Regions from separate parts of the Yersinia mollaretii ATCC 43969 genome, predicted to be linked through region 4. Evidence: predicted binding sites of a transcription regulator. Region 4 holds the regulator's gene; each other region holds the start of a gene.

Region 1 (6,209 bases), 1.3 Mb from region 4:
TCTGGTTGGCGTAGATTGATTTGTCATGCATATATTAGGAGGCACCGTGAAGTTGAAGGCATTGGCTTTGGCCGCAATGATGGGATTAGGGACATTACCTATGGCACTACAAGTTCAGGCCGCCGAAGTGCCGGAAGGGCCGCATGTTGTCACCTCCGGTACGGCCAGTGTTGATGCGACGCCGGATATCGCCACCATTGCCATCGAGGTCAGTGTATCGGCCAAAGATGCTGCCGATGCTAAAAAACAGGCTGATACCCGCGTCGCGCAATATTTTGATTTTCTACGTAAAAGTGGCATAGATAAGAAAGATATCAATGCCGCCAATATTCGCACCCAGCCTGAATATGATTACCAGAAAACGGGTGAAGCCGTCTTGAAGGGCTATCGTGCTGTGCGTCAGGTTCAGGTCACCCTACGCCAGCTTGATAAGTTGAACGAGCTGCTGGATGGGGCGCTAAAATCGGGCCTGAATGAGATCCGCGCGGTAGAGCTTGGGGTAGCAAATCCGGACACTTATCGTGAACAGGCGCGCAAAAAAGCCATTGAGAACGCGATAAGCCAAGCCGGTTCTTTAGCGGAAGGGTTTAAGGTCAAACTGGGGCCGGTCTACAGCATTCGTTACCATGTGGCAAACTACCAGCCGATGCCGGTAGCCCGCATGTTTAAGAGCGCTGAAGCCGCACCGGCCACAGATGCTGCCCAGACTTACGAACAGCAGACCATCCATTTCGATGATCAGGTTGATGTCGTATTTGAGCTGCAAACGGCGAGCACTGCCGCCGCCAAATAACTCAGTCCTGCCGTAATACCTGACGCCCGTAAGATAATAGGGCGTCAGTCACCTTTCTCATTGTCCGACTTTCGGGTGCAAAGCGGTGCCAGAACAGCATCCGCCGCTGCCGCAATCCCGGCGTCAAATCAATCAATTCGCCTGACGCCAGCTCTTTTTCGATTTGCAGATGTGGGATCATGCAGCAGGTCGTGCCTTGCCTTGCCAACTGCACAAAAGCTTCCGACGAGTTAACGATGTGGCAAGGCACACTGCCGGGGGATAAATCAAAATTCTGCTGTAAAAACGCCTGATGCATATCATCCAAATGGTCAAAGGCGACTGCGGGGGCTTTCAGCAAGGCCGAGCGGGTCACGCCATTAGGGAAGTAGCGTTCAGCGAAGGGTTTGGAGGCCACAAACAGATAATCCAGTGCGCCAAGTTGATCGACCAAGCAGCTCGGCAGCGGCTGTGGCTGGATACTGACCGCCCCCACTACTTCACCACGGCGTAACCGCTCCTGCGTCCGGGTTTCATCTTCAACCTGCAAATTAAGCCGGATAGGAGAGTCTGCCAGCACCGGTTTCAATGCCGGTAACAGCCAAGTCGCCAGACTGTCGGCGTTGACCGCCAAAGAGAGCAGTAGCGGCGTATCCACCCCATTATCATTGCCGAGCCACTCCTCTTCCAGCAACTCAACTTGATGCAGCAACGCGAGCAACTTCTGCCCTTGCTCTGTAGGACGAGGGGGCACAGTGCGCACTAACAGCGGCTGACCGAACAAGTTCTCCAACTGCTTAATGCGTTGAGATACCGCCGATTGGGTGATGCAGAGTTTTTGTGCCGCGCGTTCAAAACCGCGTTCACGGATCACCGCGTCCAGCGCTTGTAGCGTACGGTAGTCTGGGCGTTTCATCGGAGTCATCTCTCCAAATATTAAGTCGATACCGCACTATGCCACATTTCGTCGCTACATTTTGGTCATTTTGCTTTGGCTGAATACTAAAGTGCCAGCCATAAATAAACCGGTATAACTGTGATCCAGCTAGAATTAACCGCGTCATAAGCCCGCTTTATCGAGACGTTTTATTCTGCGCATGTTCTATAATGGGTACAGTTTTTTCATAGCATAGGCAGTGAACTCACCATGACTCAGGATGAACTTAAAAAAGCAGTGGGCTGGGCAGCATTAGATTATGTCAAACCCGGCACTATCGTCGGCGTCGGCACTGGCTCAACCGCAGCACACTTTATTGATGCCCTCGGCTCCATCAAAGATCAAATCGAAGGGGCGGTTTCCAGCTCTGACGCCTCTACCGCTAAACTGAAAAGTTACGGTATTCATGTCTTTGATTGCAACGAAGTGGATGTACTGGATATCTATGTTGATGGCGCGGATGAAATTAACGGCCATATGCAGATGATCAAAGGCGGCGGTGCGGCCTTGACCCGCGAAAAAATCATTGCGGCCATCGCCCGCCAGTTTATCTGCATCGCCGATGCGACCAAGCAGGTTGATGTACTGGGTAAGTTCCCGCTGCCCGTCGAAGTGATCCCGATGGCCCGCTCTTACGTGGCCCGCGAGTTGGTTAAGCTGGGTGGATTACCTGAGTACCGCCAAAATGTGCTGACTGATAACGGCAACGTGATTTTGGATGTGCATAATCTGACGATTTTGGATGCCATTGCATTAGAGAATAAAATCAATGGGATTGCGGGTGTGGTTACGGTTGGATTATTTGCTAACCGTGGTGCTGATGTGGCACTGATTGGTACCGCTGAGGGTGTGAAGACGATCGTCAAATAATCGGCTAAACCTTATTCAGGGTGTGGTTTATTGACTTCACCCTGATAATTTTCGCCTTTAAATATCTTTTCTTAAAAACGTTAAATTTGGTGATATATATCACATTTCGTCATTTCAATTTATTAACCTGCCATTAACCCTCTCGCCGCCAGTTTTTTATTCCATAAATTAACATTTGTGCTGATGGTTATGCTGATAGACAGGCAATCGTTTGTATTGCTGCCCGCGTAATATTTGTTATGTTGACAGGGTGCTGACCGGATTCATTCGATAGCGGCAGCCACATCTGAAGTCTGAAAATAGGGTCGGGGACATGGCAAAAGTATCACTGGAGAAAGACAGAATTAAGTTTCTGTTAGTGGAAGGGGTGCACCAGAGCACAGTTGATAATCTGCGTGCAGCCGGATATAGCAATATTGAATACCATAAAGGTGCCTTAGACACCGAATCACTGAAAGAGTCTATTCGTGATGCCCACTTCGTCGGAATTCGATCGCGCACGCATCTGTCCGAAGAAGTTTTTGCCGCAGCAGAAAAATTGGTTGCGGTAGGTTGTTTCTGTATCGGTACCAATCAGGTTGATTTAAAGGCGGCCACTAAGCGCGGTGTGCCGGTATTCAATGCGCCTTTCTCCAATACCCGTTCGGTGGCCGAAATGGTGCTGGGCGAGTTACTGCTGATGTTCCGGGGCATTCCATCGGCTAACGCCAAAGCACATCGTGGCGAGTGGAACAAGCTGGCCGTCGGCTCCTATGAAGCCCGTGGCAAGAAACTGGGTATCATCGGTTATGGTCATATCGGTACACAGCTGGGTATTCTGGCTGAAAGTGTCGGCATGAAAGTGTTCTTCTACGATATCGAAAATAAGCTGTCGTTGGGGAATGCACAACAGGTTCGCCACCTGTCTGATTTACTGAATATGAGTGATGTGATTAGTCTGCACGTACCGGAAAATCACTCCACCAAAAACATGATTGGTCCTGAGCAGTTGGCCCTGATGAAGCCCGGCGCGATGCTGATTAACGCCTCACGCGGTACTGTGGTTGATATCCCGGCCCTGTGTGAGGCTTTGGCGAGCAATCATCTGGCAGGGGCGGCAATCGACGTCTTCCCGGAAGAGCCAGCCACCAATAAAGACCCGTTCAATTCACCATTGTGCGAATTTGATAATGTGTTATTGACTCCACATATCGGTGGTTCGACTCAGGAAGCGCAGGAAAATATCGGTGATGAAGTGGCCGGTAAACTGGCGAAGTACTCCGATAACGGCTCTACGCTGTCAGCGGTTAACTTCCCGGAAGTTTCTCTGCCAGCCCATGGTGATAATACTCGCCGTCTGCTGCATATCCATGAGAATCGCCCCGGTATTCTGACCAGTATTAACAAAATTTTTGCTGAGCAGAACGTCAACATCGCCGCGCAGTATTTGCAAACCAGCGCTGAAATCGGTTACGTCGTGATCGACGTTGAAACCGATGATCCAGATAATGCAGATAAAGCATTGCAGGCAATGAAGTCGATTCCAGGGACCATCCGCGCTCGCTTGCTCTACTAATATATTCTTCGTCCTTGACGATGCAGCGTTGTTAGCGGCTCTCGCTTACCCGAATCACTTACTTGAGTAAGCTCATCGGGACTCGTTCGTTTGCTGCCTAGCTGCATCGTCAATGACTTTGAATATAGATAAATGTTGTACTGATATGACTAAACACCCGCTTTGTATAAGATTTCGGGTGTTTTTTTATGTTGAAAGCCCTACCTCACCAGCGCCACACTTTCTCGGGGGTCACAATCTCGGGCAGAGGCACATCCCAATATTCACTCGGTAAATGCTCGACGCGTTGGCAATCATGGGCCAGTCCGATGGGATAGGGGCCACCTTGCTGCCAGTGTTGCAGTGTGCGGTCATAAAAGCCGCCCCCCATACCTAAGCGCTGACCATGGCAATCAAAGGCCACCAAGGGGGTAATCACCACATCCAGTTGATTGAGGGGGAGAACTTCACGGAGATCAAGCTGGGGTTCCAGAATTTTCAAGCGATTACGGATGAGCTGGCTATCGGGACGATAGCGGAGAAATAATAGATTGCCGGGGCTGAAAGGGTGGAGAACAGGCAGGTAAACCTGTTTTTGCTGTTGCCACAACAACGCAATGATAGGAGCAGTATCCAGTTCGCCATCAAAGGAGAGAAATATCGCGACGGTGTTGGCCTGCTGAATTTTATTATGTGTAGCGAGATGAGTGGCGGCCAAATTGGCTGCGCGCTGCTGTTGCTCAGGCGTTAAAAGACGTCGACGCTCACGAATCTCTTTGCGAATATTTTGCCGCTCAAGGGCGTGTTGTGGATTCAAAGGCATGTGATTGACTTAAAGGCGTGGAAAATAGCTTCTGTCAAAACGAACGTGATAACTCAAAATATCAGTTACCCGATAAGAAAGGGATCTCCGAGATGCCGCCGCAGGCTGTAACCCTTGAACCCATGGTTCAAGGTGAACGCAGCGTCGCAACCTTAAGGCTTCTCGGCGGACCGAGCATGCGCACCAGTTACGGAGGCACTACATTCTGTTGGTATTAAATATCGGCTCAGGGGACTGGCCCGCTGGCAAACACCTCAGAGAAATTCTTTACTCGCTATTGAATCTATCATTCAACAGAGATTTATTCAAACTGTGCATCTTGACGTTCAGAGATGCGACCTTGTTCAAGCAGCGCCTGTTCAATGGTCTGTTGTAACATCCGAATACGTTGCTCCATATTGGATGCATAGTCACGGGTTTTCAACCTCTCCTGAGCTAATTCGTGACAGACGTTCAATGCCGCGATAAAAACTAACTGCTCAGTATTCGTGACTCTAGTGCGAACTTTAAGATCTTGCAACCGTTGGTTAAGATCTTCTGCAGCCATATTCAACGCGTCTTGTTGTTCTGGCGGACAGTTAACTCTTAACGAGCGACCAAAAATTTGAATATCTACCGGTTGTGCAGACATGCCACCTTCCTGACTAATTTTCGCGCCAGCCTTGAAAACCAAAGGCAAATTGCTCGTGGTTGCAAAGCGGGCGTCACTATATATTCCTGTTTACCAAGATACAACCCCTTTATACCCGCCATCTTTCAAGTTGCCGTTGTGTTGGCTGCTCTCGTTTGCCACCTTCCCACATCTCGAAATCTATAGGGCATATGGCATTGCGTTTCTGGTATAGGGACTGAGCTTGATGGTAGCATAACATGAACTTATCCAGCCAACGATGACCAATACGCATGTCTATAGAGAATACATTACCCACTTATCAATCCGTTGCTCTGGCATTGAACCAGCAAGCAGTGGCATTAACCCCCGCTGAAATGCATGGCCTGATCAGCGGCATGCTCTGCGGTGGCAGCAAAGACGAGGGTTGGCGCGTGATGGTGCATGACCTGACCAACGACGGTGTTGCCTTCCCGCAAACCCTAGGTTTGCAGTTACAGCAGTTACATCAAGCAACACAAGATGCACTGGAAAATGAAGGTTTTATGTTTCAGTTGCTGATCCCTGAAGGGGAAGAGATTACGGTATTTGAGCGCGCTGATGCATTATCCGGTTGGGTGAACCATTTCCTACTAGGGCTTGGGATGCTGCAACCGAAATTGG
Region 2 (6,209 bases), 2.0 Mb from region 4:
TAATCTCGTGTCGTACCCCCGTCAGGGCGTGCCTTTTGGTGCGCCCTTTTGTTTTATTGATAATCATGTTTTATTGATAGCGCTGTTTTGTCGATATTATTCGCCACATTGATAAAGATTCACTGGTCATTCAATTGATAGCCAGTAACAATCTGTCTATCTCACTTTGTCCATCGCGCTAAAAAAGAGGTTTGTCTCGTTATGTCAGCCAGTGACTTTATGGCAGTCAACAACGCCGCATGAAACGGCCTGCTCATCTCTATTACTATCGCGCCATGCTGCGCCGACTGCTGATTTCAATCATGCTGGGCATGATTGCCGCATTGATCGTCTGGTTATTTCATCAGGCCATGTTGGGGCTAGAGTGGCTACTCTTCGCTCGAACCGATGGCAGTTTGGTGGCCGCAGCGTCGTCGATTTCTGGCTGGCGGCGGGCATTAACCCCCGCATTGGGTGGTTTGGCCGCCGGGACATTACTGTGGGCATATCAACGCTATCAGCAGCAAAAGCCCAGTGCGCCGACGGATTATATGGAAGCCATTGAAATTGGTGATGGGCGATTAGATGTCTCTGCCAGTTTGGTCAAATCTTTCGCCTCCTTATTAGTGGTTTCTAGCGGCAGTGCCATTGGTCGCGAAGGCGCGATGGTGCTATTAGCGGCCCTATTTGCCTCGGTTTTTGCGCAGCGCTATGCCAAACCGAGTGAGTGGAAACTTTGGGTTGCTTGTGGTGCGGCGGCGGGGATGGCGAGCGCCTATCATGCACCATTAGCGGGCAGTCTGTTTATTGCCGAAATCTTATTTGGCACCTTAATGCTGGCCTCCCTCGGACCCGTGGTGATTGCGGCCGTCAGTGCTTTGCTCACCACCAATTTGTTGCATGGTGGTCAGGAAACGCTTTATCAAATGGAAGCCCTGCCATCGCCTTGGCCGATACAATATTTCCTGATGGCACTCTTGGGACTCTTAGCCGGTTTTTGTGGGCCATTATTTCTCAAAGCCATGACTGCCAGTGGGCATGCTTTTCGCTCACTTAACCTGTCCCCCCCGTTGCAACTGGCGCTAGGGGGAATCATCGTCGGGCTATTATCGCTGATTTTTCCGCAGGTCTGGGGCAATGGCTACAGTGTCGTCCAGTCATTCTTGACTGCACCACCGGGGGTTTTATTGATTGGCGGAATACTGATATGCAAGTTATTGGCCGTGCTTGCGAGCAGCGGTTCGGGCGCGCCGGGCGGCGTATTTACCCCGACACTGTTTGTTGGTGCCGCTTTAGGCATGTTATGTGGGCAGATGTTTGCTTGGTGGCCCGCTCTCGGCGACAACATTGCGTTGTTAATGGCATTGACCGGAATGGCAACTCTGTTGGCGGCTACCACTCATGCCCCGATTATGGCCGCATTAATGGTTTGCGAAATGACCGGTGAATATACCCTACTCCCCGGTTTGCTATTATCTTGCGTTATTTCGACAACCATTGCGCGCTGGCTACGCCCAATATCGGTATATCATTCACGTTAAAATAGGCCATTGACGTCAGACTATTATTCACTTAATCCCCCCAATCGACGGGGTAATTAAATTATTGACTGATTACGGACAAATCTAAATATTTTGCCAATGGCTTTTCTTCCGGATGTGGCAAATAAGGTAATTGCCCTAACTGTGGTGCTGGTAAACGCTCACGTAGCATGGCGATTGTTTCAGCATAATGCGCTAATCCAGGATTAATACGATTCGCGACCCAGCCTAATAATGGTAATCCATCATTGATAATAGCTTGTGCCGTTAATAAAGCATGGTTGATGCAGCCCAACTTAATGCCGACAACTAAAATAACCGGTAATTGTTCCTGTATTACCCAGTCAGAATAGAAACGTTGGTCATTCATCATGACTTTCCAGCCACCACAGCCTTCGACTACCACAGTATCCGCTTTAGCAGATAAGCGCTGTAACCCTTCCGTCATATCGCCGTAATTAATCAGCGTATCCGAACAAGCATGGATAACATCCGCTTGCAACGGGAATGGGTTAACTTCCTGATAATTAAGCTCAATGGATGACGACGCCTGTAAAATCAGCGCATCCTGATTACGCAATCCATCGGGTGTTTCTTTGCTCTCTGTCGCGACGGGTTTATAGCCCGCCGCTGTTCTGCCATTTTGGCTTAGGGCCTGAAGTAAAGCCCGTGACACCACAGTTTTACCCACAGCGGTGTCAGTGCCCGTCACAAATACTCGCGTTAACATAACAATACTCCGAAATCTGGCCACGCAGACTTACATCTTTTCGCTTAACATTAGCGAAATAGGCAACATGGATAAAAGTCTAGGCGATGCCGACATCGGACAGCTTGCGTTAGCGCAAGGTTTTGCCGAACTGAGAGAGGTTTTTAACGAATAATAGCTATTAATAGGCGAGGTACATTAGACATACCCACTAATAATTAACTCTTAATTATTAGTGTTAATAGGTTAGCCTTGTAGCAGTTTCACTAATAATGAACCGTTATACAGTGCTTCTTTGACTAATGCGGCACCGGGCATAGTGCCCTGATTAAAGAATGCGGTTGGTTCAACAAGGATATTATCGCTGTATGCAGGCAGTGCTTGTTGGCGAATACAAGATGCAATTGCCGGATGTAAAATAGAGGCCGCTTTATTGAGTGGCGAACCCACTAGAATTTTTTCTGGATTAAATAAATTGACCATAATGGCAACAATTCGCCCAACGCTGTGGCCTACGCCCAATATAATATCTTTAGCGAGTTGATCGCCCGCCAAGGCAGCATCACATAAAGATTCAACACTCAATGGTGTGCTATGTAATAAAGAACTCATGGAGCCGTTTAATCGCTGTTGCGCAATTTCCAGCATATTTTCAATACTGGCGACCGTCTCAAGGCACCCATGATTACCGCAATAACAAAGTTTGCCATAGGGATCAACTTGGGTATGACCAATCTCGACCACACTGCGACTGCCGGCATGTAATACCCTGCCAGCGGTAATCACCCCAGCACCCACATTATGGTCAATCACTACCTGAATCACATTCTGGCATCCTCGCGAAGCACCATATAGCGCTTCTGCCATGGTCCAGGCGCAAATATCGTGTTGCAGATAGACCGGCAGTCCCGTTCGCTGCTCTAGCGCGGGGCCAAGGAGCATTTCATTCACATCATAAAACGGCATTTTATGCACAATACCGGCTGGCGCATCAATGATGCCCGGCATGGTAATCGCGATAGCCGTTAGCCTTTCAAGCTTTTCTTGATGCCGGATAAAGAAGCGATCCACTTCGTTGAGAATACGATTTAGCAGCGGTTCCGGGTGGCTATTAGGTAATGGAATCTGATCTTCAACCACCAGTTTGCTACTGAGGTCGCGCAATGCGAGGGTGATAAAGTCACGGCTGATACGCCCAGAGACGTAATGCCAAGCTTCGGTATCTAGAACTAAACCAATGGCAGGCCGCCCACGGCTACCCACATCTTGATATTCAGTCTCTTTAACCAGATGCGCTTCAACCAGCTCTCGCACGATTTTAGTGATACTGGCGGGGGCCAATTGCGCCCGCTTAGACAGTTCAATGCGTGATATTGGGCCGAACAAATCAATTAGCCGATAAACGGCCCCTGCATTGGTCTGCTTGATTTGATCAATATGCCCAGGCTGTCCATCCGTAATCACTAAACCGGCTCCTTCTCTGCCAACCGAGTATTTTTCGCGCTTCTAAATAAAGATTATCGGCTATGTTGGGGCTTTTGGCATATGACGTCAACTATTTGATTAGTTATGTGATTTACTGCACATAATCACCGATTTCCGGTGACGAAATGCGGGTTATTTAGACGGTATATGGCCCGTGCATTAAATGATGTCAGCCACCATCAGGCGAATCAGTGCTTCTGCTGGGGCGGTAACAGGTCGGTGTTTGTGGTTAACTAACCAGACTTCGGTCGTCGCACTGGCTTCTGCCAAGGGCAAGTATTTCACTCCATCCACTTTTACCCGAGTAAATGAGGCGGGCAAGATTGAAACCCCTAAACCGGAAGAGACCAATCCCACGATGGTCATCGCCTCCCCGACTTCCTGCGTAATATAAGGTGTGATGCCCGCCCGCGCTAACAGCGTGAGGATCTCGTCATACAGCGCAGTCCCCACCTCACGCGAAAAGAAGACAAAAGGCTGTTCCGCCAGTGAGCTAAATTTGACACTCCCCTGAGGCAGTGAAGCTAATGGGTGATCTTCGTGGACCACCGCAACCAAGGGCTCACGCAGCAGCAATCGATATTGCAGTGCATCTGGCAACCGTGTATTTCGCATCACACCCAGATCCAGTCGCCCATCCAGCAGCGGTTCAATTTGTTGCTTGGTATTGACCTCCTGCATCTTGATATGGACTTGCGGGTGTAATTGGCGGAATGCGCGTAAGTTTTTAGAGACCACGCTAATAAAGGGGGCTGATGAGGTAAAACCGATGGTCAGCTCGCCGGACTCTCCACGATGCAGCCGTGCTGCCTTTTCTGATGCCGAGTTTACCTGCGCCAGAATTTGATAGGACTCTTTTAAAAACAGAGTACCGGCTTGAGTTAAGCTGACATTGCGGTTGTTGCGGTCGAATAATCGCGCACCAATTTGCTCCTCCAAAATTTGAATTTGCTGGCTCAGCGGCGGCTGAGAGATACGTAACCGTTCTGCCGCACGACCAAAGTGCAGCTCTTCAGCCACGGCAATGAAGTAGCGTAAGTGCCTGAGTTCAATGCTCATTGAGTTCCATTGATATGTTTAACGTCTTATTTGTAATAATTAATATATTAGACAAAAAACTCAGCTATTTCTATGATCCCGTTATTAAGCTGTTTAGTGGTTAGCGCCCGTGTTTTTTTGGCAAAATTGTTTTTTGCAAAATGGTTTGGCGAAAAAGTGTCTTTGATTGTGTAAATGATAAGGAAATACCGTGACCACCTCTTCGCGCACCACGGCGACCGTAGCGCCAGCGCCCGCAGCAAATGATGATGCCACCTCTTCAGTATCGGCACCCGATGTGACCCGTTTATCGAAACGCCCTTATATTCAACGGGGTACGCCCCAGTTTATTCGCGTGACACTGGCTTTCTTTTCAGCCGGATTAGCCACCTTTGCCCTGCTCTATTGCGTGCAGCCAATCCTGCCGCTGCTCTCGCAGGATTTCAATATCTCACCGGCTGCCAGCAGTTTATCGCTTTCAGCGGCAACGGGGATGTTGGCTTTTGGGCTGATGTTTACCGGTCCTCTTTCGGATGCGGTCGGGCGCAAGTCAGTGATGGTGATCGCGCTGATGTTGGCGGCAATCTGTACCCTTATTTGCTCATTTATGACCAGTTGGCACGGTATTTTGCTGATGCGGGCATTGATTGGTTTGTCCCTCAGCGGGGTGGCTGCCGTAGCAATGACCTACCTCAGTGAGGAGATTCACCCGAGTTTCGTTGCACTGTCTATGGGTTTATATATCAGCGGCAACTCCATTGGTGGGATGAGTGGTCGCCTGATCACCGGGGTACTCAGTGATTTCTTTTCATGGCGTATCGCGCTGGCGGTGATTGGCTTATTTGCTTTAGCTGCTGCTTGCCTGTTTTGGCGTATTCTTCCCGCGTCGAAACATTTCCGCCCCACCTCTTATTACCTTAGCCAAGCCGTCGTGGGCTTATTATCGATAGTTTATCTGACGGGATCTTATAGCTCGCCTAAAGCTGGCTCCCTCACCAGCCGTTATGGTCGTGGGCCGATTTTATTGGCCTCGATTGGGATGATGCTCATTGGCGTTACTATTACCGCTTTCCCGCCCGTCATCACTATTTTTATTGGCATGATGATATTTACGGCCGGCTTCTTTGCCGCTCACTCGGTTGCCAGTAGCTGGATTGGTCGTCGCGCTCGCCGAGCGAAAGCACAGGCGTCGTCACTTTATCTGTTTTGCTATTATGCCGGATCGAGTGTCGCGGGAACTTTAGGCGGTATTTTCTGGCTTAATTTAGGCTGGGCGGGGGTTGTCGCCTTTATCGCAACGATGTTATTACTCGCGTTATATGTGGGGCAGCGGCTACGTAAATTGCCAGAAGCCGCGAGAATTTAATGTTCTAAATAAAAATGTCGAAATGTAAATTAAGTATATAATGTAACTAGGAATTTTTTCACGGTGAACATTTCCTTAATTTATGTCATTT
Region 3 (6,209 bases), 1.4 Mb from region 4:
AGGGACAGTCGCCCCTTGACGCACCTGACTTGATATCGGGTTTGTTATCAATCACCGTGATTTTTTCACTGTGCCGATGAGGGAAACCTGATCGGCATTTTTTTCGCCTTTTCCGCGATGCTTTTCCATTGCGCCCATCACCCCAGCCCAAACCTCCTACTATCCCCGCCCCGCCTTTTTGCTGCTTATTTGCACTATCCAAACTAAAGGATATAACGCGATCCAAAAATTCATAACAAAGTTAATTCCTTATCAAAAAAGTTATGGTTATGATGCTGTACAGAGACAGATAGACGTCTAGACACAAAGACAGCTATAAATGATGATAGCTATAAAAATGATTGCAGCACACATTGCATAACTTATCGACACCATGACGGAGTTCCGGATGAAAAAAATTGCTTCCCCTTTACTGGCCTTGAGCCTGCTGACGGCACTGCCGGTATTCGCTGCGGACACCGCCACACTCGCCCCCATCCCTGAGGCTATCGCCAAACATCAAGGGCAGATTAAAATCGCGGTCATCCGTAATTTGGGTTCTGACGACAACACCACACAGTTTCTCTCTGGCGTGTTGAAAGAGGGCAAAAAGCTCGGTTTCAAAGTGGACACCTTCTTGAGCAACGGCGATGACGCCCGTTTTCAGGACTTCGTGAATCAAGCCATCAGCCAAAAATATGACGGCATTATTCTTTCTCAGGGCCGCGACCCTTACTCAACGGAGTTAGTGAAGCGCATTGCGGCCAGCGGCATTGCAGTCTCGGTATTTGATACCGCGATTCAGGGCGAGATCCCCGGCCTGACAGTGACTCAGCAGGATGATGCTTCCCTAACCAATGAATCATTTGGTCAATTGGTCAAAGACTTCAATGGCAAAGCCAATATCATCAAACTTTGGGTTGCTGGCTTCCCGCCAATGGAACGCCGTCAGGCGGCTTATCAAGCACTGCTGAAACAGAATCCGGGTATTAATGAGCTGGAGTCTATCGGCGCGGTCTCTTCAGATGTTCAAGGTGACACAGCCAATAAAGTCGGTGCGGTGTTGGCGAAATACCCGAAAGGCAAGATTGACGCTATCTGGGGAACTTGGGATGCATTTTCTCAAGGCGCTTATAAAGCCTTACAGGAGAATGGTCGCACCGAAATCAAACTGTACAGCATTGATATCTCGAATCAGGATTTGCAACTGATGCGTGAAGCTAATAGCCCGTGGAAAGTCAGTGTCGCCGTCGATCCGAAACTGATCGGTGCGGTGAACTTGCGTCTGGTCGCCAAGAAAATTGCTGGAGAAGCTACACCAGCCAGCTATGAGTTCCGTGCAGCCTCCATTCCTCAAGCTCTGCTCGCCAGCCAACCCGGCCCAGTGAATGTGGCGGGTTTGAGTAAAATCATTCCGGGTTGGGGCCAGTCTGATGATTTCAACTCACCGTGGTTTGCCACCCTTGCGGCTAAAAACGCGCAGTAATCGCCAACAGCAAAGGCCAATAGGGCCGATTGATTTGGAGTGAAAGAGATGGCAACGCAAGGAACCTTGCCGACACCAGAATACAGCCGCAATATGCGGCTGATTGGTCATAGCGATCAGGGGGGTAAACCCGACGGTGTGCAAGTCATGGTGCACCGTGGTTACGCCTATGTCGGCCATATGGTGTCACAAGGAGTATCCATTATTGATGTACGGGACGCGAAAAACCCGCGCCCTGCGGGTTTTATCGCCGCCCCCGCCAATACTTGGAATGTACACTTACAGGCCCATGATGACCTACTACTGGTGATTAATGCCCGTGACCTGTTTGCTGACGCCAGTTTTGCCGAAGAAAAAGTGTATTACACCCGCTCAGTGGCACAGACCGTCAGCACCCGTCAGGAGGGTCGCAGTTGGAGCGCCGGTTTACGCATTTTTGATATTTCGACGCCCGATAAACCGCGTGAAATCAGCTTCTTGCCCCTCGATGGCATTGGCATTCACCGCATCTGGTACGTCGGCGGGCGCTGGGCCTATGTTTCTGCGCTACTTGATGGCTACAGTGATTATATCTTCCTCACCATTGATCTGGCTGATCCACAAAAACCCCAAGTCGCAGGCCGTTATGCGCTGCCCGGCATGCATACTGCCGCTGGTGAACAAGCAAGCTGGCCAGAGGGCAAACGCTACGCCCTGCACCATGCCATTATCAGTGGTGACACCGCCTATGGCAGTTGGCGCGACGGCGGGCTGACCCTATTGGATGTTAGTGATCGACAAGAGCCTAAACTCATCAGTCATCGCAACTGGAGCCCCCCTTTTGGCGGTGGCACCCATACCGCGCTGCCACTGCCGGATCGCGACCTATTGGTGGTACTGGATGAAGCAGTGCTGGACAATCAAGAAGATGGTGAGAAGCATATCTGGCTATTTGACATTCGCGAGCCGAGCAATCCGGTGAGTATCTCGACCTTCCCAGTGCCCGATGAGCGGGATTATGTGAAAAAAGGCGCACATTTTGGCCCACATAATCTGCATGAGAACCGTCCGGGCAGTTTTATCAGCTCATCACTGATTTTTGCCACTTACCAGAATGCCGGTGTCCGCGCTTATGACATCAGCAATCCCTATCAGCCGAAGGAGGCCGGCGCGTTGGTGCCCGCCGCACCAGAAAAAATGATGGATAAACGCCCCGGTCGCCCGCAAGTCATTCAGTCATGTGATGTCTTTGTTGATGCGCAGGGGATTATCTACAGCACCGATTATAATGGCGGGCTGTCTATCATCGAGTATTTAGGCTAAATCTCCCCCTTCGTCCTTGAAGTTGCAGGGTTGTTAGCTGCAACTCCAATGACGAAGGGCAAATATCTTAATCACAGGTCGGCTCAACGCGACCTGCTGTTTGCAAATATATTTCTGCGCCCCCCTCTCTCTTCTGCCTGCAATAGTCTAATGTAACTGGCTGAGCTGCTGTCGTTATGCTGTGCGAGTCACTTTTTTATCAAAAAAACCGTACAGAAACAGTCAATTATTCAAATAATTAAAAATAAGAAAATACCATGAAAGGATTTCCATCGCGTGTCACCAACCTGCTGATTGCTTCGCTGGTGTTAACTATCGGCCGAGCCGTTACCCTGCCCTTCATCACCATCTATCTGGCTGAGCATTTTCAACTCTCACCCGATAAGGTTGGGTTAGTGCTAGGAGCAAGTTTGACATTGGGTATTATCGTCAGTCTGTATGGCGGCTATCTGGTGGATAAATTCAATAAAAAGCGGTTGATCTTGCTGGCAATCATGATCTTTTCGGCCACCTTTTTTGCCTTACCCTGGGTTGAACATCCCGCTTGGATCATCTTGATTCTGGCCCTGCTAAACTGCGCTTACTCGGTCTACGCTATCGCGATTAAAGCCTGTTTTGCCGACTGGCTACCGGTCAATCAACGCATCAAAGCCTTTTCCGCTAACTACACGCTGGTCAATGTCGGTTGGGCGGTCGGCCCGGCATTAGGTTTTTTGGTCGTCAACATCGGCCCACAAGTGCCGTTTATCATTTCAGGTGCACTGGCGTTGCTGGTCGCCATCACTCTGAAATTCAGAATAAACAGTGCCGACATGTCACTCTCTTCACCCACACTGACTGAACCCGCACCCGATTTTCGCCAAACATTCCGCATCTTGCGCCACGATAAGCGGCTGATCTATTTCACCCTCGGAGGCATGTTCAGCGCGATTGTTTTCGGCCAGTTCTCCGGCTATCTATCGCAATATCTGATTACCGTTGCCGATGCCCAATTTGCCTATCAGGTGATCGGTGCCGTCATGACCGTGAATGCCGTGATTGTGATTACCCTGCAATACCTATTGAGCCACCGCATGAACCAGCAAAATTTAATGCGCTGGTTGATGCTCGGCACCCTGTTCTTTATCATCGGTCTGTTCGGATTTATGGTCGCTCAGGACTCAATCCCGTTATGGATGTTGGCAATGGCGATTTTCTCATTGGGCGAGATTATTGTTATTCCGGTCGAGTACTTGTTTATCGATTTTATTGCGCCAGCGAATCTTAAAGGCAGTTACTATGGAGCGCAGAATCTCGGCCAACTGGGCGGGGCCGTTAATCCGGTACTTTGTGGTTTCTTGTTAGCCTACGCCGCACCGCAGATGATGTTCTATATGCTGATTATCGCGGCTATTTTAGGGCTAGCCTTTTTCTATCGCGGTTATCTGCTCGCCAAAGCGCAGACAACTCAATCCCATCAGGTCTCAGAGCATAGCCAATAGATATCAAACACGGAGCCTGAAAGAGGATAGGGTTATAATTCATAGTGTGATGGCTAGCACATAATTGAAGTTAATTGTATGATGAATATATTCCGTAACTCAGGACGATGACTATGCGCAATGTGACTTCACTTTGCTGGCAGTACCTGCGGGCTTTTGCCCTTATTTACCTCTGCCTATTTGTCGGTAAATTCGTGGCCTTGCTACTGCCCATCACTATCCCCGGCAGTATCATCGGTATGCTGATTCTGTTTACCCTACTCTCTTTGCAACTCTTGCCTTCAACTTGGGTCAAACCCGGATGCCAGATACTGATCCGCTACATGGCGCTGCTGTTTGTCCCGATCGGTGTCGGCGTGATGCAATATTACGACCAGCTCACCAAGCAATTCGGCCCGATTGTCGTCTCCTGCTTTGTCAGCACTCTGATTGTGATGTTAGTGGTGGGTTATAGCTCACATTATGTCCACCGCGAACGCAAGGTGATCGGTTCTCCAACTCAGACGGAGGATGACAAATGATCAGCAACTTGTGGTGGTCACTGCCACTGACCTTAATTGTGTTCTTCGGCGCGCGCTATCTGGCCCGCTGGCTGAAAATGCCACTGCTAAATCCATTACTGATATCTATGGTCGTGATCATCCCACTGCTGTTGGTGACACACATGCCCTATGCCAACTATTTTGCTGGCAGCAAAGTCCTGAATGACCTGCTACAGCCTGCGGTGGTGGCATTGGCTTTTCCGCTGTATGAACAGTTGCATCAAATCCGTGCGCGCTGGAAATCCATCATAACCATCTGTTTTATCGGCAGTATCACGGCTATGGTCAGTGGCACCGCTGTTGCCCTGTGGATGGGGGCAACCCCCGAGATTGCCGCGTCAGTATTACCTAAATCCGTGACAACCCCTATTGCCATGGCGGTAGCCGAATCTATTCATGGCTTGCCCGCCATCAGTGCAGTTTGTGTGATTTTTGTCGGGATTCTGGGGGCGGTCTTTGGTCACAGCTTGCTGAATGTATTGAAAATCACCACCAAAGCCTCACGAGGTTTGGCAATGGGGACCGCTTCCCATGCGCTGGGCACCGCCCGCTGTGCTGAATTGGACTATCAGGAGGGCGCGTTCAGCTCACTGGCGCTGGTTATTTGCGGGATTATCACCTCGTTGGTAGCCCCGTTCCTATTTCCGGTGCTGTTGCATCTATTTGGTTGATCCCCAGCTCCTGACGAGGATTTATCACCAGAATTAATGCATAAATTTGAGATACATCGCTCATTAGTCATTTTACTTGCATAGATTTCATACATAACGGGATCTACATCACACCATTAGCGCCCTAAGCTGCCTAAAATAGCTTCCCGTTACAATTGGAGAAAATCCCATGCAAGCACGTTTTCACGCCCCTTGGGCTGAGCTGCCCGCTGCACTGCAATCCGCACTTGAACCTATTCTGAGCGCAAACGATTTCCCTGCCATGCTGACCGCCGAGCAAGTGAAAACGGTAAAAGAGATCAGTGGGTTAGATGATGATGCGTTGGCTTTTGCCTTGTTACCCCTAGCGGCCGCCTGCGCACTGACGCCCATCTCCCACTTTATGGTCGGTGCCATTGCTCGCGGCAAAAGCGGCAATCTCTATTTCGGTGCCAATATGGAGTTCAGCGGCACGCCCTTGCAGCAAACTATCCATGCCGAGCAGTGTGCGGTCACTCACTCTTGGCTACGCGGTGAAGCGAGTCTGGTGTCGATTACAGTCAATTACACGCCTTGTGGTCATTGCCGCCAGTTTATGAATGAGCTAAACAGTGGCACTGACTTACATATTCATCTGCCCGGCCGCCCTGCGTCTACATTGGGTCACTATCTGCCAGATGCATTCGGCCCGAAAGATCTGGCTATCACCACCCTGCTGATGGACCCGGTAAACCATGGCTACTCTATCGCAGAAACCGACCCTCTGACG
Region 4 (6,209 bases):
CCGTGGTGCGATCTATGGACGATTATATTAACTACATTACGCCACAGTTTTCTCGCACCCATATTAACTTCCAGCGTGTGCCGACCGTCGATACTTCCAACCCCTTTGCGGCGAAAGCCATTCCCTCGCTGGATGAAAGTTTTGTTGTCATTCATTTCCGGGGTTTGGATCAGATCGACTTCCCCTACTTGCTGGCCATGCTGCAAGGGTCATTTATCTCCAATATCAACACATTGGTGGTGCCGGGTGGGAAGATGGGACTGGCGATGGAGCTGATTATGGCACCGCTAGTGCAGCAGTTATTGGAAGGGAAGAAGATCGGATAATCTCCTTCTTTCTTGGCATGGCAGCGGTCACGCCCCCGAATCACTGACGACAAGTTAGTGATTCGGGTGAGCGAACCTAGCTAACAACCCTGCAGCTTCAAGCACGAAGGGTTTAGGCGATTTCGCGGATTTCAAAACTATGAGTGATGGTCGCGGCTTTCCCTAACATCAGGGAAACTGAGCAATACTTCTCTGCGGATAACTCAACGGCACGCTCAACAATCTTGTCGGTGAGGCCCTTGCCGCTGACGATAAAATGCAAATTGATTTGCGTAAACAGGCGCGGTGCTTCTTCCCGGCGCTGAGAGGTTAAGGTGACCTCGCAATCGCGCACGTCGTTACGCCCTTTTTGCAGAATCGACACCACATCAATCGCGCTACAGCCACCCGCTGACATTAACAACATCTCCATTGGGCTAGGTGCTTTGTCGCCAGCATTTCCATCCATCAAAACTTGATGTCCTGACGCCGATTCACCCAAAAATGTCAGCCCCTCAACCCACTTTACACGTGCCTGCATAACACTCACTCCCAGTTAAATTTCCTGATCCAGACTACCCTTTCATTTAGAAACTGGCAATGTAACCCGATGTTCATCATGCTGAAGCGATACAACACAAGACACTGACCTCATCCTGTGCTACAAACAGAACCGAAAGTGTTGTTTCTAGAATTAAATAGGGTAGTGATCAATACTCAGTGAAGGGTTTCTATCCGGTACGTATATTGGCTATACCTTTCGGCAGTTGAGCAAATTAATATGCTATACCCAATAGATTCCAAAAAATGTCGGGTATAAAGAAAGTGTATTTTATAAGCACGCCGTACAGGGAACTCTGAGCCCTGTTAAGTTAGGCAGCGATAACAACAGAGGATAACAGCGAATGGTTCTCGGCAAGCCACAAACAGACCCGACTCTCGAATGGTTCCTGTCTCATTGCCATATCCACAAATATCCATCGAAAAGTACGCTAATTCACCAAGGTGAAAAGGCCGAAACGCTTTACTACATCGTGAAAGGCTCCGTTGCGGTGCTGATCAAAGATGAAGAAGGTAAAGAGATGATTCTCTCCTATTTAAACCAAGGGGATTTCATCGGCGAGCTTGGATTATTTGAAGAAGGCCAAGAACGTAGTGCCTGGGTTAGAGCAAAAACCGCCTGTGAAGTGGCTGAAATTTCTTACAAAAAATTCCGTCAGTTGATTCAGGTAAATCCAGATATCTTGATGCGCCTGTCTTCACAAATGGCGAACCGCCTTCAGATTACATCCGAGAAAGTGGGTAACCTCGCTTTCCTTGATGTCACTGGGCACATTGCACAAACGCTGCTTAATCTGGCAAAACAGCCTGATGCCATGACCCACCCAGATGGGATGCAGATTAAAATTACACGCCAGGAAATTGGTCAAATAGTGGGTTGCTCCCGCGAAACTGTGGGGCGGATACTCAAAATGCTGGAAGATCAAAATCTGATCTCCGCACACGGTAAAACGATTGTCGTTTACGGCACCCGTTAATTCCCTATAAACCGGTGCCGATACCCTCGGCATCGGTTTTCTCAATCTTTTGTGATCAATAAATTTCTGGGGCCTACATGAAGTGGCAACGGGTTATTTATCATCCTGAAGTAAACTACGCATTACGCCAAACATTGGTTCTCTGCCTTCCAGCCGCCTTGGGATTTGTCATAGGCGAGCTGCGACTTGGGCTGATGTTCTCCCTGATACCCGCGTGTTGCAATATTGCCTCGCTGGATACCCCACACCAACACTTCTTCCGACGGCTGATTATCGGTGGTGCGCTCTTTACACTGAGCAGTTTCCTGACCCAACAGCTGTTGCTGTGGCACATTCCCCTGCCGTGGATCATGCTCGGATTGGCACTGGTACTGGGTGTCAATGGCGCGATCAGCCCCCTCCATGGCCGCTTATTGCCTGCCGCGTTAATCGCCGCAATATTCAGCCTCAGCATGGTTGGCCGTGCACCTATCTGGCAAGCCCCCCTGTTGTGCGCCGTGGGGACACTCTGGTATGGCGTATTTAACTGGCTATGGTTCCGGTTATGCAAAGACCAGCCGATCCGCGAGCCCTTAAGTCAGCTCTATCATTTGCTGGCGGATTATTACGACACCAAATACACCCTATTCTCCCAGCATCTGCCGCCCGAAAAGAGTCTCCCCCCACTGCTCGATCGTCAACAGGGGATAATGGATAAGATTAATCAGCTTTATCAACAATTTAACTTAATCAATAATGCCACTAAAAAAGAGCAAAAGCGGCTACTGGGGCTGTTTCAGATGGCGCTCGACCTGCAAGAGCACATTACTGCGGCGCTGAATCAGCCGGAGAAAGTGCAAGAGTTGATGGAGCAGGGCCAATTCGAGGAGGTCATTCGCCGCAATACTCAGGTTATCTCGGCTCAGATACGCGTTATTGCCGATGATATTCTCTACCACCACCATGCTAAGACCAATTTTACCGCAGGTGATGCACTGATTGAGCTGGAAGAGATCGCCCAGCAGCACCCCGATAATCCTGTCGCGCAGTTTAGCTACTACCATGTCAGCCATATTGCCCAGTTGCTGAGCAACCGACGCCCGCTGTATGACCGCGAGTTGATGTCTAGTCAGCAACAGCAGCCGCTTTGGCCCGCCTTTGTCAGCTATCTGTCGTTTAACTCTGGAGCACTGCGCGATGCGGCACGACTGGGGGTGACGCTGGCCGCTGGCAGCTATATTGGGGCTTTGATGCAACTGCCAAAACCTTATTGGATCTTGCTCACCGTGATGCTGGTGACGCAAAACGGCTATAACGCCACCAAGGTGCGCATCCATCACCGCGCCCTTGGGACACTGTTCGGGCTAGTGTTGGCGGCGGGTTTGCTGCATTTGCAGATGCCAGAAGGGGCCACGCTGGGCATTATGTTGCTCATCACTCTGGCCTCCTATCTGGTTCAGCGCAAAAACTACGGGCTGGCGGTGATCGGCAGAACCATCACTGCGGTGTATATCTTGCAGCTATTAACCGGCGATGGCGCTGACTTTTTAGTGCCGCGTCTGCTGGATACCTTAATCGGCTGTGCACTGGCCTTTGCCAGCGCCTTGTGGTTATGGCCACAGTGGCAAAGCGGTTTGCTGCGTAAAAATGCGCATCAGGCGCTGGGGGCTTACCAGAAAATCCTGCGCTTGCTGCTAACGCCTCACCCTGATATCACCCAACTCGCCTATGAGCGCCTTCAGGTCAACAAAGCCAGTAATACCGTTTTAAGCTCACTGAATCAGGCGATGCAAGAGCCGGGCTTCAACTCAAAATATTTGGCGGATATGCGGCTGTGGGCGACCCATAGCGAGCTGATTGTGGGGCATATCAACGAAATGACTATTCTGACGCGAGAGCATCCATTAACTGAATCAGCCACACCAGCGGAGGATCATCATCATCTGATGAGTGCCACACTGGCGGCAGAATATTTGCAGATCTGTGAGATGGCAATTCAGCAGTGCCAGCAGCGGCTGGAGTCAGATAGCATCGAGGGGAATAACGATTTTGTGCAAGTGCCAGATGTCGCGCCTGATACACAAATCTCTGAACTGGAACGTAATTTGCGCCGGATTTTGTCACATTTAAGTGTCATGCACACGGTTTCGTCTATGGCTTGGCAGCAACAACCCCACCACGGTATTTGGCGTAGTCGGAAGTGGCGAGATAAGGCGTAAAAGAGGAAAAAGGGAGGCCAAACGCCTCCCGTTGATAACATTACTCAATAGTCAACTTAGCGCCCATTCACCAGACTGGCGATGGCATTTTCCAAACGCGCCATTCCTTGCTGGATATCCTCCAACTCAACCACCAGCGAAGGCGCTAAGCGCAACACATCGGGTCCAGCATTGAGAATCATCAAACCGTGCGCCGCTGCTGCCGTCAGAAACTCCCGCGCGCGGCCACGGTATTGTGGCGCTAACTCAGCCCCAATCAGCAGCCCCATTCCACGGATATCACTAAACACCGCATACTTGCGGTTAATGACTTGCAGCGCCTGCACAAACAGGCCATGGCGCTGTTCAATACCCTCAAGAACCTCTGGGGTATTAATCACATCCAGCGCAGCTTCAGCGACCGCACAAGCCAGCGGATTACCGCCATAGGTGGTGCCGTGAGTGCCCACAGACATCACTGAGGCAATCTCTTCCGTGGTGAGCATCGCACTGATCGGGAAGCCCCCTCCCAACGCTTTCGCTGTGGTGAGAATATCGGGCGTCACGCCATAGTGCATGTAGGTGAACAACTTGCCGCTACGACCCATGCCACTTTGCACTTCGTCGAACACCAACAGCGCTTTGTGTTGGGTACAGAGATCGCGTACACCTTGTAGGAACTCCGGTGTCGCGGCGGTAATCCCGCCCTCACCTTGAATCGGCTCCAGCACCACCGCGCAGGTGTGGTCATCCATCACCGCTTTCACGGCAGCCAGATCATTAAAGGGGACATGAATAATGTCGGCCGGTTTCGGGCCAAAACCATCGGAGTATTTTGGCTGACCGCCGACCGATACGGTAAACAAGGTGCGACCATGGAATGCATTGTGGAAAGCAATGATTTTGGTTTTATACGGGCTATGGCGTTCAATGGCGTAATGACGAGCTAATTTGAATGCCGCTTCATTCGCTTCGCCGCCCGAATTGGCGAAAAACACCCGATCGGCAAAGGTCGCGGCAATCAGTTTTTGCGCCAAACGTAGCGCTGGCTCATTGGTGAATACATTGCTGGTATGCCATAACGTCTCACCCTGCTGATGCAGGGCCGCCACCAGCGCCGGATGACAATGACCGAGTGCAGTCACCGCAATTCCACCCGCAAAATCAATATATTCTGTGCCTTGCTGATCCCATACGCGGCTACCTTTCCCTTTTACAGGGATAAACTGCGCGGGTGCATAAACAGGCAGAATGACCTGATCGAATGTACTGCGATTAACTGCTATTTTATCTGCCATTGCACTGCCCACCTTTGATTAACCATTGAGCCGCCAACTACTGACGAGTGAGAATATAATCACAAAATATGCATAAAAAATCACAACCAAGCAAACAAAATGATCGCTTTATTGATATGACAATCTCAACCCGTTAATTCTTAAGGAAATTAGCCAATAACTGATGGCCCTGCTCGCTGAGGATGCTCTCTGGATGAAACTGCACGCCCTCCAGTGGCAGTGTACGATGGCGAATGCCCATAATCTCATCCATCACGCCCGCTTGCTCCGTCCATGCGGTCAGCTCAAAACACGCGGGCAGTGAATCGGCGTCAATCACTAACGAGTGATAGCGGGTCACGGTCAGCGGCTGATTCAGCCCTTGGAAAACCCCCTGATGATTGTGGCAAATCGCTGTGGTCTTGCCGTGCATCACCTGCCGCGCCCGCACAATGCGCGCGCCAAAAGCTTGCCCCAGCGCCTGATGGCCCAAGCAGACCCCCAGTATCGGCAATTTATCGGCAAAATGGCGGATAGCCGCCAATGAGATCCCGGCTTCATTTGGCGTGCAAGGACCGGGAGAAATGACTAAATGCGAAGGGGCTAACTTTTCGATATCAGCCAGTTGCACTTCATCATTGCGCTTAACCACCACCTGTGCGCCCAGCTCACAAAAATACTGATACAGGTTGTAGGTAAATGAATCGTAATTGTCGATTAATAACAGCATTTCGTATCCAAAAATCAGCTTAACGCTTACGCCCACCGGTGATTGACCCCAATACGCCGCGCAGAATTTGTCGCCCCAGATCGCGGGCCATGCTTTTGGCCGCGGTTTGAACTATACCATCGCGCCGCCCCCCTCGTGGGCCGGTGGAACCAAATAGTAAATCATTCAGCCCGCCCATCAAA

What was found. Region 4 encodes CRP, which controls carbon source genes, mostly activating them, when cyclic AMP is high. Its sites were predicted from a motif close to ATGTGANNNNNNTCACAT; they were not measured.
Positions count from the first base shown of each region.
Region 1: serA (phosphoglycerate dehydrogenase) is a predicted target of CRP. The motif match lies at 2,667-2,684, and genes of this name have one in related genera.
Region 2: mlc (sugar metabolism global transcriptional regulator Mlc) is a predicted target of CRP. The motif match lies at 3,799-3,816, and genes of this name have one in related genera.
Region 3: HRD69_RS12875 (CidA/LrgA family protein) is a predicted target of CRP. The motif match lies at 4,293-4,310, and genes of this name have one in related genera.

Region 1 is NZ_CP054043.1:188,215-194,423, reverse strand. It holds gene HRD69_RS00875 (oxidative stress defense protein) at 47-793, shown strand; gene HRD69_RS00870 (LysR family transcriptional regulator ArgP) at 795-1,688, opposite strand; gene rpiA (ribose-5-phosphate isomerase RpiA) at 1,920-2,579, shown strand; gene serA (phosphoglycerate dehydrogenase) at 2,893-4,134, shown strand; gene HRD69_RS00855 (5-formyltetrahydrofolate cyclo-ligase) at 4,340-4,936, opposite strand; RNA gene ssrS (6S RNA) at 5,017-5,200, opposite strand; gene zapA (cell division protein ZapA) at 5,238-5,567, opposite strand; gene HRD69_RS00840 (YecA/YgfB family protein) at 5,840-6,209, shown strand, end outside.
Region 2 is NZ_CP054043.1:3,501,635-3,507,843, reverse strand. It holds gene HRD69_RS15630 (DUF1161 domain-containing protein) at 1-3, shown strand, start outside; gene clcB (voltage-gated ClC-type chloride channel ClcB) at 240-1,520, shown strand; gene bioD (dethiobiotin synthase) at 1,582-2,250, opposite strand; gene mlc (sugar metabolism global transcriptional regulator Mlc) at 2,476-3,693, opposite strand; gene HRD69_RS15610 (LysR family transcriptional regulator) at 3,874-4,773, opposite strand; gene HRD69_RS15605 (MFS transporter) at 4,964-6,118, shown strand.
Region 3 is NZ_CP054043.1:2,922,445-2,928,653, reverse strand. It holds gene HRD69_RS12890 (sugar ABC transporter substrate-binding protein) at 389-1,465, shown strand; gene HRD69_RS12885 (LVIVD repeat-containing protein) at 1,514-2,767, shown strand; gene HRD69_RS12880 (MFS transporter) at 3,025-4,248, shown strand; gene HRD69_RS12875 (CidA/LrgA family protein) at 4,362-4,769, shown strand; gene HRD69_RS12870 (CidB/LrgB family autolysis modulator) at 4,766-5,461, shown strand; gene cdd (cytidine deaminase) at 5,631-6,209, shown strand, end outside.
Region 4 is NZ_CP054043.1:1,534,168-1,540,376, reverse strand. It holds gene HRD69_RS06715 (phosphoribulokinase) at 1-326, shown strand, start outside; gene HRD69_RS06710 (OsmC family protein) at 439-846, opposite strand; gene crp (cAMP-activated global transcriptional regulator CRP) at 1,211-1,843, shown strand; gene HRD69_RS06700 (YccS/YhfK family putative transporter) at 1,921-4,041, shown strand; gene argD (bifunctional acetylornithine/succinyldiaminopimelate transaminase) at 4,098-5,318, opposite strand; gene HRD69_RS06690 (aminodeoxychorismate synthase component II) at 5,452-6,027, opposite strand; gene HRD69_RS06685 (helicase HerA-like domain-containing protein) at 6,047-6,209, opposite strand, start outside.